One region of the Paenibacillus sp. 7541 genome, then DNA from elsewhere that is predicted to be linked to it. Evidence: riboswitches for the same ligand, from Rfam matches in the RefSeq annotation. Region 1 holds a riboswitch; each other region holds the start of a gene.
The links. Region 1 has a riboswitch for cyclic di-AMP ahead of CHH75_RS23945 (C40 family peptidase). Riboswitches for the same ligand answer to the same signal wherever they lie in the genome.
Positions count from the first base shown of each region.

Region 2: it holds a riboswitch for cyclic di-AMP, as region 1 does, so the genes downstream of both, CHH75_RS11035 (TrkH family potassium uptake protein) here and CHH75_RS23945 (C40 family peptidase) in region 1, are expected to answer to the same signal.
Region 3: it holds a riboswitch for cyclic di-AMP, as region 1 does, so the genes downstream of both, ehuB (ectoine/hydroxyectoine ABC transporter substrate-binding protein EhuB) here and CHH75_RS23945 (C40 family peptidase) in region 1, are expected to answer to the same signal.
Region 4: it holds a riboswitch for cyclic di-AMP, as region 1 does, so the genes downstream of both, CHH75_RS22085 (resuscitation-promoting factor) here and CHH75_RS23945 (C40 family peptidase) in region 1, are expected to answer to the same signal.

Region 1 covers NZ_NQLZ01000056.1:2,029-6,550, forward strand. The annotation lists gene CHH75_RS23935 (M1 family metallopeptidase) at 1-709, shown strand, start outside; gene CHH75_RS23940 (hypothetical protein) at 721-1,548, shown strand; cyclic di-AMP (ydaO/yuaA leader) riboswitch at 1,818-1,956, shown strand; gene CHH75_RS23945 (C40 family peptidase) at 1,961-2,434, shown strand; gene CHH75_RS23950 (GNAT family N-acetyltransferase) at 2,769-3,308, shown strand; gene CHH75_RS23955 (c-type cytochrome) at 3,468-3,824, shown strand; gene CHH75_RS23960 (4a-hydroxytetrahydrobiopterin dehydratase) at 4,126-4,443, opposite strand.
Region 2 covers NZ_NQLZ01000016.1:100,117-104,638, forward strand. The annotation lists gene CHH75_RS11030 (potassium channel family protein) at 1-235, opposite strand, end outside; partial or broken gene CHH75_RS11035 (TrkH family potassium uptake protein) at 253-1,591, opposite strand; cyclic di-AMP (ydaO/yuaA leader) riboswitch at 1,661-1,819, opposite strand; gene CHH75_RS11040 (CPBP family intramembrane glutamic endopeptidase) at 2,133-3,815, shown strand; gene uvrC (excinuclease ABC subunit UvrC) at 3,790-4,522, opposite strand, start outside.
Region 3 covers NZ_NQLZ01000026.1:19,856-24,377, reverse strand. The annotation lists gene ehuA (ectoine/hydroxyectoine ABC transporter ATP-binding protein EhuA) at 1-130, opposite strand, end outside; gene ehuD (ectoine/hydroxyectoine ABC transporter permease subunit EhuD) at 143-805, opposite strand; gene ehuC (ectoine/hydroxyectoine ABC transporter permease subunit EhuC) at 808-1,461, opposite strand; gene ehuB (ectoine/hydroxyectoine ABC transporter substrate-binding protein EhuB) at 1,463-2,317, opposite strand; cyclic di-AMP (ydaO/yuaA leader) riboswitch at 2,690-2,836, opposite strand; gene CHH75_RS16130 (AI-2E family transporter) at 2,963-4,042, opposite strand; gene cls (cardiolipin synthase) at 4,262-4,522, shown strand, end outside.
Region 4 covers NZ_NQLZ01000044.1:11,582-16,103, reverse strand. The annotation lists gene rsmA (16S rRNA (adenine(1518)-N(6)/adenine(1519)-N(6))-dimethyltransferase RsmA) at 1-639, opposite strand, end outside; gene rnmV (ribonuclease M5) at 636-1,190, opposite strand; gene CHH75_RS22085 (resuscitation-promoting factor) at 1,389-2,597, opposite strand; cyclic di-AMP (ydaO/yuaA leader) riboswitch at 2,864-3,076, opposite strand; gene CHH75_RS22080 (TatD family hydrolase) at 3,261-4,049, opposite strand; gene CHH75_RS22075 (HD domain-containing protein) at 4,166-4,522, opposite strand, start outside.

The DNA.
Region 1 (4,522 bases):
CTCCTATGCGGAAGAGAAGGTCATGGAGCAGGAGTATGGCATCACCGCCAACACCGCCGCTCAGGCCGCCTCCATCACTACCCCGGCTCCGCTGAAGCAGGAAGCCTGGAAATACGATTCCCACCAGCACTATGCCCAGAATGTGTACACCCGGGGCAAGCTGGTGCTGCAAGGGATCGAACGGCAGGTCGGAACCCAGACGATGAACAAAATTATGCTCACCTATGCCAAAAAATTCAGATTCAAGCACCCGACCACCGCTGACTTTCAAAAGGTCGTGGAGCAGGTGACGAAAACGTCCTGGCAGTCGTACTTCGATCAGTACGTATACGGTAGCCAGATGGCCGATATCGCCATTGAGGATATTCAGGTGAAGAACAAGGGCTCGGAGGCGCAGCCGAAGTACGAATCGATCGTGAAGATTACCAGCAGAGACGGGGATATCGCCAATGTGCCGATTGTGTTTGCTTTTGAAGACGGGAAGACGTTGGAGAAGGTATGGAGCGGTCAGGACGGCCACGTCACGTACAAGCTCGAGTACAGCTCCCCGCTATCCTGGGCGATGGTGGATCCGAAATATACGATCGTGCTGGAGAACAACCATATCAACAACTATATGCGGACGGGAATGGATCCGAAGACGGTCACACGCTGGAACCTTAGCGTAACCAAGCTCCTGGAGACGCTGTTCGGCAGCCTGTCATGGTGAGGGGGGAAAACATGAAAAGCTATGCAAGCCAGGGTTGGGCCAGTGTAAAAGATCAGTTGTATGTCATCATTCTGCTGTTCCTGTACCGCCTGTTATGGGGCTATTGTCTTTATCGACTGGTCAAATCCGCCGTGGTCCCGCTCCTGATGCGATATCCAGATCCGGCTCCGAACGAGCTGAGCCGGCTCCTGTTCTTCTATGAAGGGGAGATGAGCCTGTCGCTTAGCTCCACCGTCCATACCTACGGCTGGCTGCTGATCGGCCTGCTGCTGATTCGTATGCTGCTGACGCCGCTCATTCAGGCCGGTATATTCTACAACCTCCATCAGGAGGCCAAGGGGGAACGAGGGCTGTTCTTTTTCATCGGCATCCGCAAATGGTGGAGAACGGTCTCCGTATTCTATGTGGCCGAGCTTGTGCTTACCTTCGCCCCTGCATACTGGCTTGTGCCCAAAATGCTGCCCCTGTTGATTAACTCGATCCAGGAGCCAGCACTCTTGCTGCGTGTGCTGCCCTTTGCGGCCGGCTGGCTGCTGTACGCCTACCTCATGAAGCTGCTCCTGTTGTACATGCAGTTCGGACGGACGGGCAGCGTCAGCATGACCGCCTCAATTGTGGCCTGTCTCAAGCGGCTCGGCACGGCAAGCCTGCTCTCGATCACGATCGGCGGATCAGCGCTGCTGGTTGTGCTGCTTCTCAGCGCCGTCTCCTTCTACTGGGCAGGGCTGCTTGCTCTTATAATTCAGCAGGCTTCCTACTTCCTGCACGGCCTGTTCCGCATCTGGTCGATCTCCGCCCAATATCATCTATGGAAATCGGGTACCGCTGACCATACATGAACCGTGTTATATGCCTTCGATGGCTGTCCATATACCGCTGCCGTTTCCAAATTAATTACAATTTTTTAACTGCAAATCAACAAATCCCTATTCCAGCTGTCTGGAAATAGGGATTTTTGTTTAAAAAAATAGTTTCCTCGTTTGCCAAATTGATAATACTCTGCTAAAATAACGAATATGTTAGTAACAACTTTGTCATCTTTGTTGTAACTTTTGTCATCAAGTCATCTTGTCGCAGCGTCGTGTAGGCAGAGTGAAACTTAAATTAACATGTTATCGAGCCGAATTCCCGCATTTACGGGAAGCGGGGGATCCGTTTTGGGTGAATTGATCTCGCTAGAGAGGGATCATAGGGTGACCTTCAACCGAACCCTTAAGCTAACCTCGCAGGCTGTGGAAGGAGCTTTTTATTTTGAAGAAGAAACTCGCGGCCGTATCCATCGGCCTTGTCCTTGCATTAAGCTTTGGAACAGGAAGCGCTTTTGCCGATTCCAAACTCAACAATGCCATTAAGCCCGTCATTGGTGTATCTTACAAATCAGGCGGAACGACAACCCAAGGGTTTGATTGCTCCGGTTTCACCACTTATATTTTCAAGAAGCTTGGAATTACCCTTCCTCGCACATCCGCAGCACAGTACAAAGTCGGAACTGCGGTATCGAAGAGCGACCTGAAGCCTGGTGATCTTGTATTCTTCAACACATCCGGCAGAGGTGTATCTCATGTCGGCATTTATGTCGGTGACGGCAAGTTTGCTCATTCTTCTTCGTCGCGCGGTGTCATTGTCAGTCCGCTGAGCCAAGATTACTATGCTAAGCGTTATGTAGGCGCCAAACGCGTCATGAGCCAAAGCACTTATAAAGCAGTAGCTGCTAACTACAACTAATAAGCAATCATATCGAATCATATAAGCCGCTGGACCGGGGATTGTAGCAGATCATCCATCCGCCGGCTTTTTTCTTGTTCTGTATATATGTATAACGTTTAAGATCGTCAAAAAGTTCCAATCGCGGCATTTTATTTTTCGATTTTTTTCGGAAGTAAGTTCCAGAAGTAAGTTGCGGGAGCAAGCGCTCCGCTTCCTACCTACCATTCCTATACCCGTTTTCAAATATAAAGAAACAGCCGTATGAACAGGCCTTCACCGGTTTATGCTAGTAATCAGATATCACATGGTTTGATCAGAGCAGCAAATGAAAAGCAAAGGAGCAGCACATTGTATGCAGGAGCCATCCATAACCTTTCATACCGTCACGATGACCGAGGAACACGCCGCCGAGATTACTTCCTGGTCTTACCCTCCCCCTTACAACATTTATGGCTGGCTGCCGTGGGAGCAAATGCAGATGCTCGGCATTGAGTTCGGCGATCCGGACATCCGTAAGCAGCAATATGTATCTGTGCTGGACCAGCAGCAGCGTCTGTGGGGATTCGGGCAGCTGTTTCCGATGCATGAGGTCACCCGGCTCGGGCTTGGCATGCGGCCTGATTGGTGCGGCCAGGGAATGGGTAAAGCCTTTGTAAAAGCGATTGTGGATGAAGCGATCCGCAGACGGCCTGCCGATGAAATCGACCTGGAGGTACTGGCTTGGAATGAACGCGCGATTCGGGCTTACGAGAAATCCGGCTTCCGGATGACGGATACGTATGAGCGGCTGACCCCGGAGGGCATGGCGCTGTTCCACTGCATGGTGTACACCCCCGCTCCAAGTGCCGGGGCAACCGATTCGGACGCCGCAGGACCGGATCAAACGATGTGAGGGTTGGCAAGTACAAATGGCACAATTTTGTGTACTTTATGTTAAGTCGGCCTTGAACGTTGCTTTTTTTGTCACAACTGGCTATGATGTCATAGGATGTTCGTTTATAATGGAAGTAAGTGCAAAAAGTGCAGTATACATAGAAGGGACGATATAACGATGCAAAAATGGATTATGAGCGGATTGTTCTTCTTTGCATGCGCCTTGGCTGTTGTGCTAATGTTTACGCTTCCAGGAAGAGAAGCTGAAATTGCAGAAGAGAAGCCTACCATGCCTGAAGTAACGCTGGATGCGGCGGCTGCAGAAGCCACGCTGAGAGCCAGCTGTATTTCCTGCCACGGTGATCAGCTCCAAGGCGGAATGGGGCCAGCCCTTGACCAAATCGGCGCAGAGATGGATGTTAATTCCATTTACAACATTATCGCTAAAGGCCGCAGACAAATGCCTGCATTCGAAAATCAGCTGCAAGCTGAAGAAATCGCCAATATCGCGCTGTATCTTTCTGAGCAAAAATAATAAGCAATCCCATGCACAAAACACGCTTGCACCGGAATTCGCTCCGGGTACAAGCGTGTTTTTAGTTGGATGGGATCATGTGGATCGAACGCGATAGCAGAGCTTACGAATCGCCTGTCCCATCATGCCCTACCAATGCCAACGTCACATAAGGGAAAGGTACTGTCGTAAGATGCCCGGAATGAATATTCTGGATGCCCGATTGTCGATCACCACTTGATAAGCCGCGTTAGCCGAAACTTTCTATATAGGATGCGCAAGAGGCCGGTCTGAACAACAAACCAACCATCGCCCTCCCGATTTATGTAGCGGAGTCTCTGCTGTCGTTCGAGCGGCTCTTCTCGTACGCTTCATTGAATTGCTGCGCTTCCTTGATGTCCACAGCCGTAATGCCGCCTTCATCCCAGGAGGTGAGGCGCAGTGTTACCGTTTTGTAGTCAATCGTGATGTAGGGATGATGCCCGAATGCTTCTGAAATGGCAGCCACTTCATCAACGAAGGCGATTCCCTTCATGAACGAGGAAAAGGTATACTTCCGTACGATCCATCTCCCCTGCTCAAACTCCCAGCCCTCCAGCTTCTCCAGATGAGCTTCTACTTCCTGCTGCGTGTAAAGCATCTTATCTTCCTCCCCATCATACCTTCCCCAAGCCGACGCCTGCTCTCTCGGGGCCATTCCTTCATCTATTGTATTCTTC
Region 2 (4,522 bases), on a different contig from region 1:
TATCGTCGCCGATCGCCACAATGCCGCAGTCGAAGTTGCGGACGCCAAGCGACTTCAGCACTCCCTCATCCGTAGCATCCGCCACGACGGTATGCGTCAGCAGCTCGCTCATATCCTCCACAACCTCTTCGTCCCGGTCGATGCCCAGAACTTCATACCCCTGCTCCATCAGTTCAATGGCGAGGCTCGATCCGAACCGCCCTAGACCGATCACTACAAACTGTTTTGGTTTCATGTTTCCCGTCATGCTCCTTACCCAATAATCATTTTGCCTTCCGGATAACGGTACAATTCTTTGTTTTTATTCGGACCCAGCGCATACACGAGCGTCAGCAGTCCAAGCCGTCCCGCAAACATCGTGAAACAGATCAGCACCTTGCCGAAGGCCGTCAAATGAGGTGTCAGCCCCATCGACAGCCCAACGGTGCCGAAGGCCGATGTCGCCTCAAACAAGATCTCCAGAAAATGTCCATCCTCCGTAGGATAAAATCATCGCAACGGTCAGCACAAGCAGCACCGCGAGCAAAGCAATCGTCAATGCCTTCAGAATCCGCTCCTGAGCCAGCCGGTAGTGGAACAGCACAATGTCCTGACGTCCGCGCATCATGGCGACCACCGCCCCGATCATCACCGTAAAAGTCGTCGTTTTGATCCCGCCCCCGGTCGATCCCGGAGAGGCGCCGATAAACATCAGAATGACGATGAAAAATTGTGTCGCCTGCCTCATTCCCGTAATGTCAATCGTGTTCACTCCGGCCGTTCGGGGCGTGACCGACTGGAGCAGGGCCGCCAGCGTTTTGCCGCCGCCATCCAGGGCACCGAGCGTTCTCGGATTCGTGAACTCGAACACCATAATGACAACGGCTCCGACCAATATGAGCGCTCCGCTCATGGACAGAACGACCTTCGAATGCAGGGACAGCTTCCGTTTCTGGCGAAAATCAATCAGATCCGACAATACCACAAATCCAAGTCCCCCGGAAACGATTAAAAATATGGAAACGATGTTGATCAGCGGGTCACTCACGTACCCCGTAAAGCTGTGAAATTGTCCAAACAGATCAAAGCCCGCGTTATTAAACAGCGATATGGCATGAAAAATCCCGAAATAAACGGCCTGCCCGGCCGGCATGTCAAACGCCCAGCGTATCGAGAACAACGTGGCACATACGGCTTCAATAACAAATGTATAAATAATTACCCTCCTGATCAGCCGTACAATCCCTTCCACTGATGTCTGGTTCATGGCCTCCTGCAGCACCAGCCGGTCCTTGAACGAGATGCGCCGCTTGAACATCAGCGCGAACAGCGTTGCCATCGTCATAAAGCCTAATCCGCTAATCTGGATGAGCAGCATGATCACAAGCTCGCCAAAGGTGCTGTAAGTTGTCGCCGTATCAACGACGACTAGACCTGTCAGACATACAGCCGATGTCGCGGTAAACAAGGCGTCAATCGCTCCAAGCGGCTCCCTGCTGGTTGTTGCCACCGGCAACATCAGCAGCATTGTCCCGATCCCGATGAGCGCTGCGAAGCCAAGCGTCAGGATTTGCGGCGGGGACAACTTGAGCCAAAATAATTTCGGGTTCAACTTGTTCACCTTCTGTTGATAAAAGTCAAAGAAAAAAAGACACTGGAAATCCAATGCCCCTTTCTGTTCTGGTTCCTGTGCTGCAGCCTACGAGGTTAGCTGACGGGTTCGGGCTTTCACAGGTTGCCCTATTCCTCCTCATTCATGATGAATCATGAATGACTTAGGAAATTCACCCCAATTACATGGTTCCCCCATTTTCTGGTCGAAATTCGGCTGTCTTATTTTCTTTGCTGAAAGCATGATGTGATTATAACGCAATCGCCTCACGAACCCAATGCTGTTTTTGCTGCAAAATATCTTTAAAAACGTCCGATTTGGGCATATTCAAGAATACGAGCACCTGCTTCTCTTGCATTTTCGTAAGCTTTCATTCGTTTTCATCGATTATTTAAAAAAATGACAGAGGGATAAGCTCCGTGAAGGGCACATATCTATGTTATATTGACTTATAGTTGTTTAAACTCTTCCACATCCGATACTTTCATACTGACGATAGGTATCTAATTTGCAGCAGTTATCCATCTCGAGGAGGAATTTCATGAATCGAATTCAAGAACCGCTGAAACTCAAAGCTAATTTCAGAACATTAATGATTCCAGCCATCGTCGGCCTCGTCTTGTTTCTGCTTCTGCAGATCGTGCTGCCCACCGCCGCCGATCCGGAGCTTCAGACGTCTGTTGTGATCACCAAGGAGGAAGCCTCACAGGCTGCCTCGGAATTTGCCAAGGACCAGTTAGGCTTCCCTGTAGAAGAAGCGACAGAAACGCTGGTGACTTATCAGTCGAATTCTGCGTTGTATGGATATTTGACCAAAGAGAAGAAGCTCGACGAGTACAATAAAACCTATGAGCAACAATATCCCTATGACGTATTCCGTGTTCGCTTCACGCTTCCGGGCTTGGACGCGCTGCTGGTGGATGTACATATGCAGACCGCGGCGGTTATCAGCTATACCCTTGATGCCGCGCACTCGAGCTATGACCGGATTGAGCTGAATACCGGCGCGGTACGGCGGGAAATGCTGCTGCTAGCCGAAGGCAACATGACCTTGTCCGAGAAACAGGCACTGGCAGAGCCCTGGCTCCAAAGGTCCGGCTATGATCCAGCCAGCCTGGAACTGCTTACGCAGGAGGGCGAGCCCAAGCTGGAATATGCCGATCCGTCAAAATCCGTTCTGGATGCTCAGCTGAAACTGGAGTTCACGTTCGAAGACCGCCAGCTGCGCTCGTATCAGCAGGCCTTCGATGTTCCGGAGCAGCATACCGCCTATGTGGAGAAGCAAACGCAAAACGCGCTTATGCTTACGCTGATCGGGTACGGTTTGTTCACCCTCGTGCTCGGAATTCTCGCGATTGTATACAGCGTGAAAACACGTGCCCACACTTCTTTTAAACGCGGAGTGTTTCTGGCGCTGCTGCTGTTTGTCATCCAGATGCTGAACACCTACAATTTGATGCCTGTGTTCAAAGCCCAGGGGATGTCCAGTTTCGGAATTGCATTCATGATGATCTTTTATGTAATATATTCCCTCGTCTTCTCGGCCCTTCTGTACTTCTCGCTGGTGGGCGGAGACGGGCTGTGGCGTAAGGAGGACGGGCTCAATGTGTGGCCGCGGGCGAAGGAACCGGGTTATGGGCCGTATGTGCTCGACAGCATGAAGCTCGGCTATCTGTGGGCATTCATCTTGCTTGGCATTCAGTCGATCATCTTCATCATACTGAGCCTTACGCTGAATACCTGGGCAACGACGGATTCGGAGCAATCGCCATACAACATGCTGTATCCGTGGCTGTTTCCTTTGATGGCCTGGTTCGCTGGCATATCGGAAGAGGCCGTTTACCGGCTGTTCGGGATTAAAATGGTCAAAAAAATCGTGCGCAGCACCTTTGTCGCCAGCTTGATCACTTCGATCATTTGGGCTCTCGGACATACGCTGTATCCGATCTATCCGATTATTTCCCGACCCATCGAGCTGGTAATCATCGGCCTGCTGTTCAGTTATATCTTCCTGCGATACGGTTATTTGACCGCCATGTTCGCCCACGTCATCTTCAACAGCACCCTGATGGGAATCAGCCTGATCCTGCTGAGAGACGCAACCAACGTGGTGATGGGGGCCTTCTATATCGCGCTTCCAGCACTGGTCGCTTACGTCATTTACCGATTTAACCCGCAAAAAAAGGAGAAGCCGTATACTACGACTCCTCCCGAAGCGCTTTAAGAATATCATTCGCTAATTTTTCACCGATAGAAAGGGGCCGGAAGTCTTCGACACTGGCCTCTTTTATTTTTTTGACCGAGCCAAAATGCTTGAGCAGCATCTTCCGGCGCTTCTCCCCGATGCCCGGAATAGCGTCCAGCTTGGAGGAAACCATCGATTTGCCCCGCTGCTCGCGGTGGAACGAAATGGCGAACCGGTGCACTTCATCCTGTATGCGCTGAAGCAGGTAGAATTCCTGGCTGTCCCTTGGCAGCGCCACCGGCTCAGGCGGATCGCCCACCATGAGCTGCGCCGTCCGGTGCTTGGCGTCCTTCACCAGGCCGCAGACCGGGATGAACAGTCCCAGCTCGTTCTCCAGCACATCGACCGCTGCCGAGATTTGGCCGCGTCCGCCGTCGACCACGATCAGATCCGGCAGCGGCAGGTTCTCCTTGAGCACCCGCTCATACCGGCGGCGAATAACCTCGCGCATCGTCTCATAATCATCCGGTCCCGATACGGACCGGATTTTATATTTGCGGTATTCCTTCTTGTCCGGCTTGCCATCGGTAAATACCACCATTGCCGATACCGGGTTGCTTCCTTGAATGTTGGAGTTGTCAAATGCCTCAATCCGGTGCAAAGACTCCAGACCGATAATCTCGCCCAGATTAGCTGCCGCAATCGAGGTGCGCTCTTCATCGCGTTCAATCAGGCGGAACTTCTCA
Region 3 (4,522 bases), on a different contig from region 1:
GCACATCCCCGAACGATTTGGTCACGCCCTGATATCTGACAATCGGCGTATTGCCTGTGCCCGGCTTATCCCGCAGGGATGCATTTTCCCTGGATGCTTCCTCTCCACTCTCAATAACGGTTGTCGACATCCGTATCCCCTCCTACTTTCCTCTTAACAGATTCATGCGTTTCTCCAGCCGCTGCACCAGCAGGGAAGCGATGTAGCTGATCGCCAGGAACAGAATCCCGACCAGCGTATACGGCTCGAATGCCCGGAACGACTGGGACACCACATTTTTGGCCGTCAGCATCATCTCCACCAGCGTAATCGCAGACAGAATCGGCGTCTCCTTGAACATCACAATCAGATAATTGCCGAGCACCGGGATGATCGGCGGGATCGCCTGTGGCAGAACCACGATCCGCCAGGTCTGCCCCTTCGTATAGTTCAGTGCCGTTGCCGCTTCCCATTGCCCTTTCGGCACAGCCTCAATGCCTGAGCGGTACACCTCGGACAGATACGTGCTGTAATGAAGACCCAGACCGATGACCCCGGCATAGAAGGCCGGGATGGAAACGCCCATCAATAGCGGCAGGCTGTAATACAAGAAGAACACCTGAACGAGCAGCGGCGTATTTCGAATAAATTCAATAATGCCTTTGGTGACATAAGCCAGCGGCTTGAATCGGCTTCTTGCCGCAAGCGCCAGCAGCAAACCGACGATCAGCGATACGACAAATGAGCACAGTGTGATCCACACGGTCATTTTCAGCGCGCTTAACAGCTGCGGCAGCACATCAAGCACATAATTCCAATCCCACATCTCTATAGCCTCCCCGCTGTCAATTTCCGCTCAAGCAGCTTCACACCCACGGAGACCAGTGTTGCCATGACAAAATACATCAGCAGCAGCAAAATCAATATTTCCGTCGTCCAGGAGATGTAGTTGTTGCGGAGCACCATCGCCTGGTACGTAAGATCTGCCATCGTGATGAAATACACCAGCGACGTCGACTTGATCAGCTCCACCAGCTGATTGCCAAATGGCGGCAGCATGCGCAGGGAGGCCTGGGGAAGTATGATGTTCCACATTCGCTGCCACGGCTTCATATTGAGCGCCACCGCCGCTTCCCACTGTCCCTTCGGCACCGCAAGAATCGCACTGCGGACAATCTCGGAGCCGTATGCGCCGAAGTTGAGTCCGATCGCCAGCACGGCCGCTGCCATCTTCGGCAGCTCGATCCCGATAAACGGCAATGCAAAGTACAGCCAGAACAGCTGCACCAGCAGCGACGTTCCCCGGAATACTTCCACGTACACCGCCATCACCGTCCGCACGATCCACAGTTTGGACAGGCGCCCCAAACCGGCAATAAAGGCTGCGACAATGGCTAGCACCGCGGATAGCAGCGCCACGATGACGGTGATCTCCGCGCCCTTCAGCAGGGTAGGCAAAAATTCAATCCAAGACGATGGCATTTTATTCCCCGCACGCTGCGACTGCCGTCATATCGCCAGGAAGCTCATCCTCGGTAAATCCGAATTCCTGCAAAATCTCCAGCAGCTCGCCAGACTCCTTCATCTTCTGCAGCTCCGCATTGTAAGCCTGTTGGAATTCCGTGTCGGCCTGACGGAAAGCCGTGGCACCGTATCCGCGTACGCTCTCCCCGTCGATGACCGGCTGCTCGAAATCGGCGACCCGCTCAATCTGATCATCACTAGCCGAATCCAGCATCGCCTGCAGCGATGGACCCGTCATCGTAATCGCTTGAACCCGGTCGGCCTGCAGTGCGCTGATCGCGGACGCCTGGTCCGGAACCTGGATGATGCGCTCGGATGGAATCCCCGATTTCTCCATGTAGCCGATCTCCACAGCACCGGTCATGACGGCAACCCTCGCTTCCTCGTTCGCAGCGATATCCTCGTAGCTGCCAAGGTTCAGCGGGTTCCCCTGCTTCACGGCCAGCGCTTCGCCGATGCTGTACTCCGGATCAGCGAACAGGACAGCCGAGCAGCGGTCGGGCGTGATGAACATCCCGGCCGTGATCATGTCAAAGCGGTTCGCCTGCAGCCCGGCGATCAGCGAGCCGAATTCGGTAAGCTCCCCCCGCATTTCCCCAACGCCAAGCCGCTCGAGAATGACGCGGGCGATCTCGACCGCCTCCCCTGTCAGCTCGCCATCGGCCGTCTGATAGGCGTAAGGCTTCTCGTTCGCGAAGCCGACCGTAACATACCCTCTCTCGATCGCCTTCTCCAGCGTGCTGCCTTGATCCCCGCATGCTGCAAGCACGCTAACCAGCACCAAACTAAGCAACAACAGAGCCACTTTTTGCAATTTCAAACCTTCCCACAACCTTTCTTGAAATCTGTGAATGCCTGTTTTAGGCATGAATAAATAAACCTAGTAAACTCATATTTCAACTAGGTTTTCATAGGGTCAAAATCCGTTTCAACGCTCCCATTATCCAGCGTTAATAATCGACTTTTCCTTATACTCCACGTCACTTGTACCGCCTGTGGATATGCATATGGACTTGCTTGGCGCTTACTCTACGCCCGGTTGATTGCCACCTCCTCTTCTTAACCAACGAAAAAAGACCTCTTGCAGGGGGATCCGAACATAGCTCCGCCAGCATGGGGTCAATGAAAAGAGAAAAGGCCCCTGTTCCATAGAATTAAGGGCCTTGGTATCAATCTCAATTATGTAATAAGACCCATCCACTGCTGACGAGGTTAGCTGACGGACTCGGGTAAGATGGTACCCTACACTTGACAATCAAGTGACTCGCCCCTAAAAAAACTGGTTCCCCCGCTTTCCGGACTTAAGCAACCGGAAACTAAGCGTGTGTTCATAATACAGGGAATGCTAGGAAATGTCAAACCGATCCAGCCCTTTAAGCGGTGAAGGATCGGCTGAAAACCGCATCACACAAGGCATTCCGCAAACTTAAAGAATTCATTGACGGGGTGTTCATCCCCCCTATAACTGCTCCCATCTCTCCTTGAAGAACAGCTCGTAAATCCGGCTGATCAGAATTTTGAGAATCATGTAAACCGGAACGACCAGCAAGACTCCGATAATGCCAGCCAGGTCCTGTCCGACCAGGACAAGCACAATGATGGTGATCGGATGAATGTCCAGCTGCTTGCCAAAAATATACGGACCGATCAGATTATCCTGTATCTGCTGGGCCACCAGAATGATGACAAGCGACCATATCGCGGTGGATGGCGACTGGATCAAACCAATAATAATGATCGGGATCGAGGACACGATAGCCCCGATAAACGGGATGAAGTTCGCAATGACCGCAACGACCGTCAGCAGCAGCGCATACGGAAGCCCAATAATGAGGAAGCCCACATACATCAAGACCCCCAGTGCAAAATTGACAATCACCCTACCTACGATGAAGCCTTTGAGCGCACTGTCGATTTCACCAAGCACCGACGCGCCGACTTCCTTGAAACGGTTCGGCAGAAAGCGGACGATCAGCTCGCCGAATTTGCCGCCCTCCTTCAGCATGTAGTACAGCAGGATCGGGAAGATGAACATAATGATCGCAAATTCCGATATAATTCCCACCAAATTCACGACATATTCCGTCAGGAACGTAAAGCCTCGGTTCAAATATTCTGTCAGCGTCGTTAACGGATTGAAGCCTTCCGGAAACACACCTTCCAGGAAGCCGCTTTGCTCCAGCTCCAGCATCTTCTTGTTCAAGGCAGCGAAAATCGCCGGCGCATTGTCCACCAGGGCAATGATCTGCGCTTTAAGAGAGGGCCAGACCCCGATGAGAAAGCCGACCAGGATCCCCCCAAACACAACATAGAGCAGCAAAATCGCCAGCGTCCGGTTCATCTTCTTCCTCTCCATTAGAGCCACCAGCGGCCTCAGCAGATAATAGAAAAAACCGCTCAGCATCAGCGGAACGATGATCACCGAAATAAAGGATAATAGAGGGTTGAATATGAAGCTGACTAACGAGCAAAGGTAAATGATAATCAGAACGAGAATAACGGCAAAACAGAACTTAAAAAACTTGTTCATCTTCAGCAATAGCGACTCCCCATCTCCTTATGTTTCAATTATCGTATCATGCAGAAGACCGGCTTTTCAAACGGCAGCGAAGAAGCGGGATACACATCCTTCTTGCCGCCTCAATTGACGCTCAATCTCACGGCCCATTTGGGTGCCGGATATATACTTCTTGTAACAGCTCCAGTATAATATGAAGCGTTATCCGGACAAGGCTGAAAGGTAGGGGGAACTTTTTTCATGGATGTTACGTCCATCATCATTAGCTTCATCTTCGTCCTTAATATCGCATTGGCCGTGATCGTTGTGTTTCAGGAGAGGCGGGATGTCGGCTCGACATGGGCCTGGCTGCTCGTTCTATTCTTCATTCCGGTACTCGGATTCGTGCTGTACCTGCTGTTTGCTCAGAATTTGCGGCATATCCGCCTGTTCCACTGGGATGATCTCCAGAAGACCGGTATTGAGAAGGTGCTGCTTGCCCAGATGAGCGACATTAACAGC
Region 4 (4,522 bases), on a different contig from region 1:
GCGGACTTCCAGCCGAATCACCGCTGACTCCACATTCGGCTGCGGAATGAATACGGTATGCGGAACCGTACAGACGAGCTTCGGCACGCTGTAATACTGAACCGCGATGCTCAGGCTCCCGTAATCCTTGCTTCCCGGAGACGCAGCCATTCGCTCTGCGACCTCCTTCTGGATCATGATGACGATATTCTCCAGCGGGAGCTTCTCCTCCAGCAGCTTCATCAGAATCGGGGTAGTCACATAATACGGCAGATTGGCCACCACACTGACCTTGGCCTTGTCCGCAAAATCCGTACGAAACAGTTCGTGCAGATCCACCTTGAGCACATCGCCGTGATGGACACGAACGTTGCCGTACGGCTCCAGCACTTCCTTCAGGATCGGAATGAGACGCTGGTCGATTTCGACCGCGGTGACTGCGCCAGCGGTTTGCGCCAGCTTCTCTGTCAGCGCCCCGATCCCCGGTCCGATCTCCAGCGCCCCTTTCGTTTCATCGAGCTCGGCAGCCTCCACGATCTTGTGCAGAATGTTCTGGTCGATCAGAAAGTTCTGCCCGAGGCTCTTCTTGAAGGAAAAGCCGTGGCGCTGAATGATCTCCTTCGTTCGCCTTGGTGTTGAAATATCTTCGATTCGCGTCATGATGACTCCAAGCCTCCTTCATCCAGCTTCGCCAGCGCAGCTGCAAATTCCTCACGTGTAATCTGGAACATTCCGAGCCGCTTGTAAAACTGCTTGCTGTTGCAATAGCCGATCCCCAGCAGATTGCCCATCTGCATGCGCCGCTGGGCTGCATCCGGATGAACCGTTAACCCGGCGTCAATCAGGTCGTCCATACTGATCTGGCTCTCTCTGCCTTCAAATGACGTATGCACACGTTCAAGCGCCCTTCTAATAGCCTCCGGCGATGCGTTCTCCACCCCGATGTCCCCTTTGCGGGTCGCATCTTCCTCCGGGATGAAGGCATGCTTGCAGCCAGGCACATGCCGATCTATAATCTTCCGGATTCTCTCGCCTGCATGATCGGGGTCAGTCAGAATAATGACGCCTCTCCGCTCCTTGGCAAGCGCGATCCGGCGCAGCGTATGCTGGTTGATGGCCGAGCCGCCGGTTTCAATCGTGTCGGCTTCAACCGCCCGCTTGATCGCAACCGTATCATCCCGGCCTTCCACCACGATAACTTCCTTGATCATACGATACAATCTTCCTTCCTCTTTCGCATCCGCCAGATGGCGTTCCGGCACATCGTTCATTCCAGCCGGTGCCAAGCTGTCCAAATCACAAAATAAAAGAAGAGGATGATCATCCTCTTCTTATCGTCAATGTATATTATAAGCTACATAGTATAGCATTATCATGGCAAAGTAAATTGGAATTATGGCTGGTCCAGGTTAATTGACATTCGGTTTTACCGGGCCGATGACATAGACGGTACGCCCGTTTTTGCGCCCGAAATTAATGGCTGCATTCAGCGAATCATAATAGACGTCGATTTTGTTGCCTTTGATCGCGCCGCCAGTATCTTCAGCGCGGCGGAAGCCCAGTCCTTCGATGTATACCCACCAGCCGATCGGAATGACGTTAGGGTCAACTGCAATCGTACGGCCCTCGGTCACTCGGGTTCCCGAAGCGGTACGTGTCCCGATGCCCGGCTGTTCCGAGGAATAGGCGGTCATGGATACATTGTTCAACACCTTGGTATATTTAAAATCAACACCGGCTTTGGAGACGACATTATTGTTATTCTCCGCTGCCTTGGCTTCTGGCGCCTTCTTCGCGGTGGCCAGCTTCGCAGATGTAGCCTTAACATTCACAGCAGCCGTCTGAACGGTCTGCTCCTCGACGATCTCCGGCTCCGGAGCCTTCTTGGTGCCGACTGCAATAATCTTATCCTTCGTTCTCCGTTCTACCTCTTGACCGATCTTCGTCTTGGAAACGAGCTTTCCGTCATGGTATACCTTCTCGTAATGATGAATCAGCACCCCGTTCTCGCCGCGTTGAATGACGCGGTTATCGCCTTTGACCAGAGAAGGGTCCGCCGTCTTGATCACGCGGAAGGTGCGGCTTTCCGGCTCCTGAACGGTTTGTTTCGTGACGCGGATGACACGGATATCCATGTTACCGGACAATTTCGTGTCTTCGGATGGCACAACTTTATCATCTACCCCGACCGTGATGCGAGCTTCCTTGAGCACATCAGCGACCGTATTCTGGGTGGTGAACAGCGTTTGAGTTTTGCTGTCAACTGTAATTTGGATTGGAACCGCACGCTCGATAATGATCCGGTCGCCGTCCTGAATCGCTCCATTCAGGGGCATCGACACCTGATCCTGCGGGTTCAACGTAATCGCCTGCTCATCCAGCACTTCTTGAAGCAGGGAACCACGCGTTTCGACTTTGGTCACTCGACCATCAACCACAAGATGAACTTCCTTACCCGTCTGATCATGAACAACCAGCGACACGAGCAATGAGACGGTGATGGCACCCATGGTGCCAAGCAACACCAATTGACGCAAATTTTCATGCTTCCATCGTAATGCGTAAGACATGCTGGATGATTGTGATTCATGGGTCTTCTCAGATTGAAAAACGCCCACTATTCCATCCTCCTTCATAGTCCCGCCGTCTGACAACGCATGAAATGCATTTGACGTGACTATAGCAAATTTTCCCACAGAGCGAACTGCTACTAAACGCCCTGCGTCAATCCCCGTCTTCCCGTCCATGCTTCGTCACCTCCTGTTTACCAACAGTATGACGATCACCTCTCCAATATTCAAAAACAAAAGAAGCCCTTGAAAGAGTACTAGAGGCTCTAACGTGGCTTCCTGATGACAATAATCATGGAAAAGGTGTGCACGAGAATTCCCCTCTTACTTCGCTTACGGAGTTAGCTGTCGGGTTTGGACGTAAGAGTGACGCCCTATGTCGGGAGCTTCGCTCATGGCGAAGTCCGTTCAATTCACCCCAAAGACTCGAATTACTGAAATCAAATACGGCCCGGCATCCCGCGGATGCATAAAGCTGTATCGGTTCCCCCGTTCCCCAAAAAGCAGGGATTAAGCGAGACGGTTCATGAAATGGTCCGCTGCAGATTCGAAATCTTGGCAGCTTCTTATCACTGAAAAGATGATATCCTGTTTACATGCAGGTTGTAAAGCAACAATCAACCACATTTTTCGAAGTAAATGGTTAAAATATTGTAATATCAACCTCTTTTGTATTAAAAAATCTTTAATTAATCGCAAATACTCTCTTTTTCACCGCTTTTGCTCCGGATTTTGTTTAATGGAAAATCGTTCCATAGCATTTCTCGTGGTAATCTCAGCCAGTTCTTCCACGGTAATTCCTTTCAATTCGGCCGCAGCCTCGGCCACCATCTTAACATATCCGCTCTCATTTCGCTTCCCCCGGAACGGGTGCGGTGTCAAATACGGCGAATCCGTCTCGATCAATAAACGATCCATCGGAACCTGAACAAGAACCTCCTTCGGCTGCTTGGCATTCTTGAACGTAATCGGCCCGCCAAAGGAAATATGAAAGCCCATATTCAGGCACAGCTTTGCCGTTTCCCAGCTCCCTGAGAAGGAATGCATCACGCCGCCTACCTCGGACGCCTTCTCCTCCCGCAAAATCTTCACAATATCCTCATGCGCATCCCGGTTATGAATGACAATCGGCATGCCGAGTTCACGCGCAAGGCCAATCTGCCGGCGAAGCACGCGGTGCTGAACCTCCTTCGGGGAGGTGTCCCAGTGATAGTCCAGGCCGATCTCTCCGATCGCAACCACCTTCTCGTGAGCACAGAGCGAGGCGATCCAGTCCAGATCCTCGTCCTTCATCGTAATCGCGTCTACAGGATGCCAGCCAACGGCCGCATAAATAAAGTCATAGGACTCCGCCAGCTTCATCGTTGTCGGAATGGTCTCCCGGTTAAAACCGATATTGATCATTCTTGATACGCCCGCTTCAAGCGCCCGGGCAATGACGGCCTCCCGGTCCTCGTCGAATTGATGCGCATCCAGATGGGTATGTGTGTCGAACAGCATCGCGTCATTTCCACTCCTTTGGGTTGCTTTTTGTCGCAAACTTGCTTTGCCTGCCCCCGATCTGTTTAAAAGTATAAGGGGGAACGCCGAGATTTCTAGCGCAGCCAGAATCTATCTTACAAGCTTTGTCTGAAAATATCTGTGATATGTTTAGGCATGCGGTCAAGCGCATCCTTCACTTTTTCCGCCGGGAAATACAGATGATAACGCCCTTGGTGAATCCCGCTTATAGAGCGCACAATCTCCGATACCTCCGAGATTTCCCGCAATTGATCATGACGATCAAGCAGCAGGATCTGCTTCTCGCTCGAAGGCATGCCCGAATGAAACCTATCATAAGGAAGATCGGTCGGAAAATCAATGGCAAGGTCATATTCCGGATGAAGGCCTGCTTGCCGGAATGCCTCGCGAATATCGTCGATGAAAGACTCGTCCATCATGTCAAATTCCACGTATTTATACAGTTTCCGGTG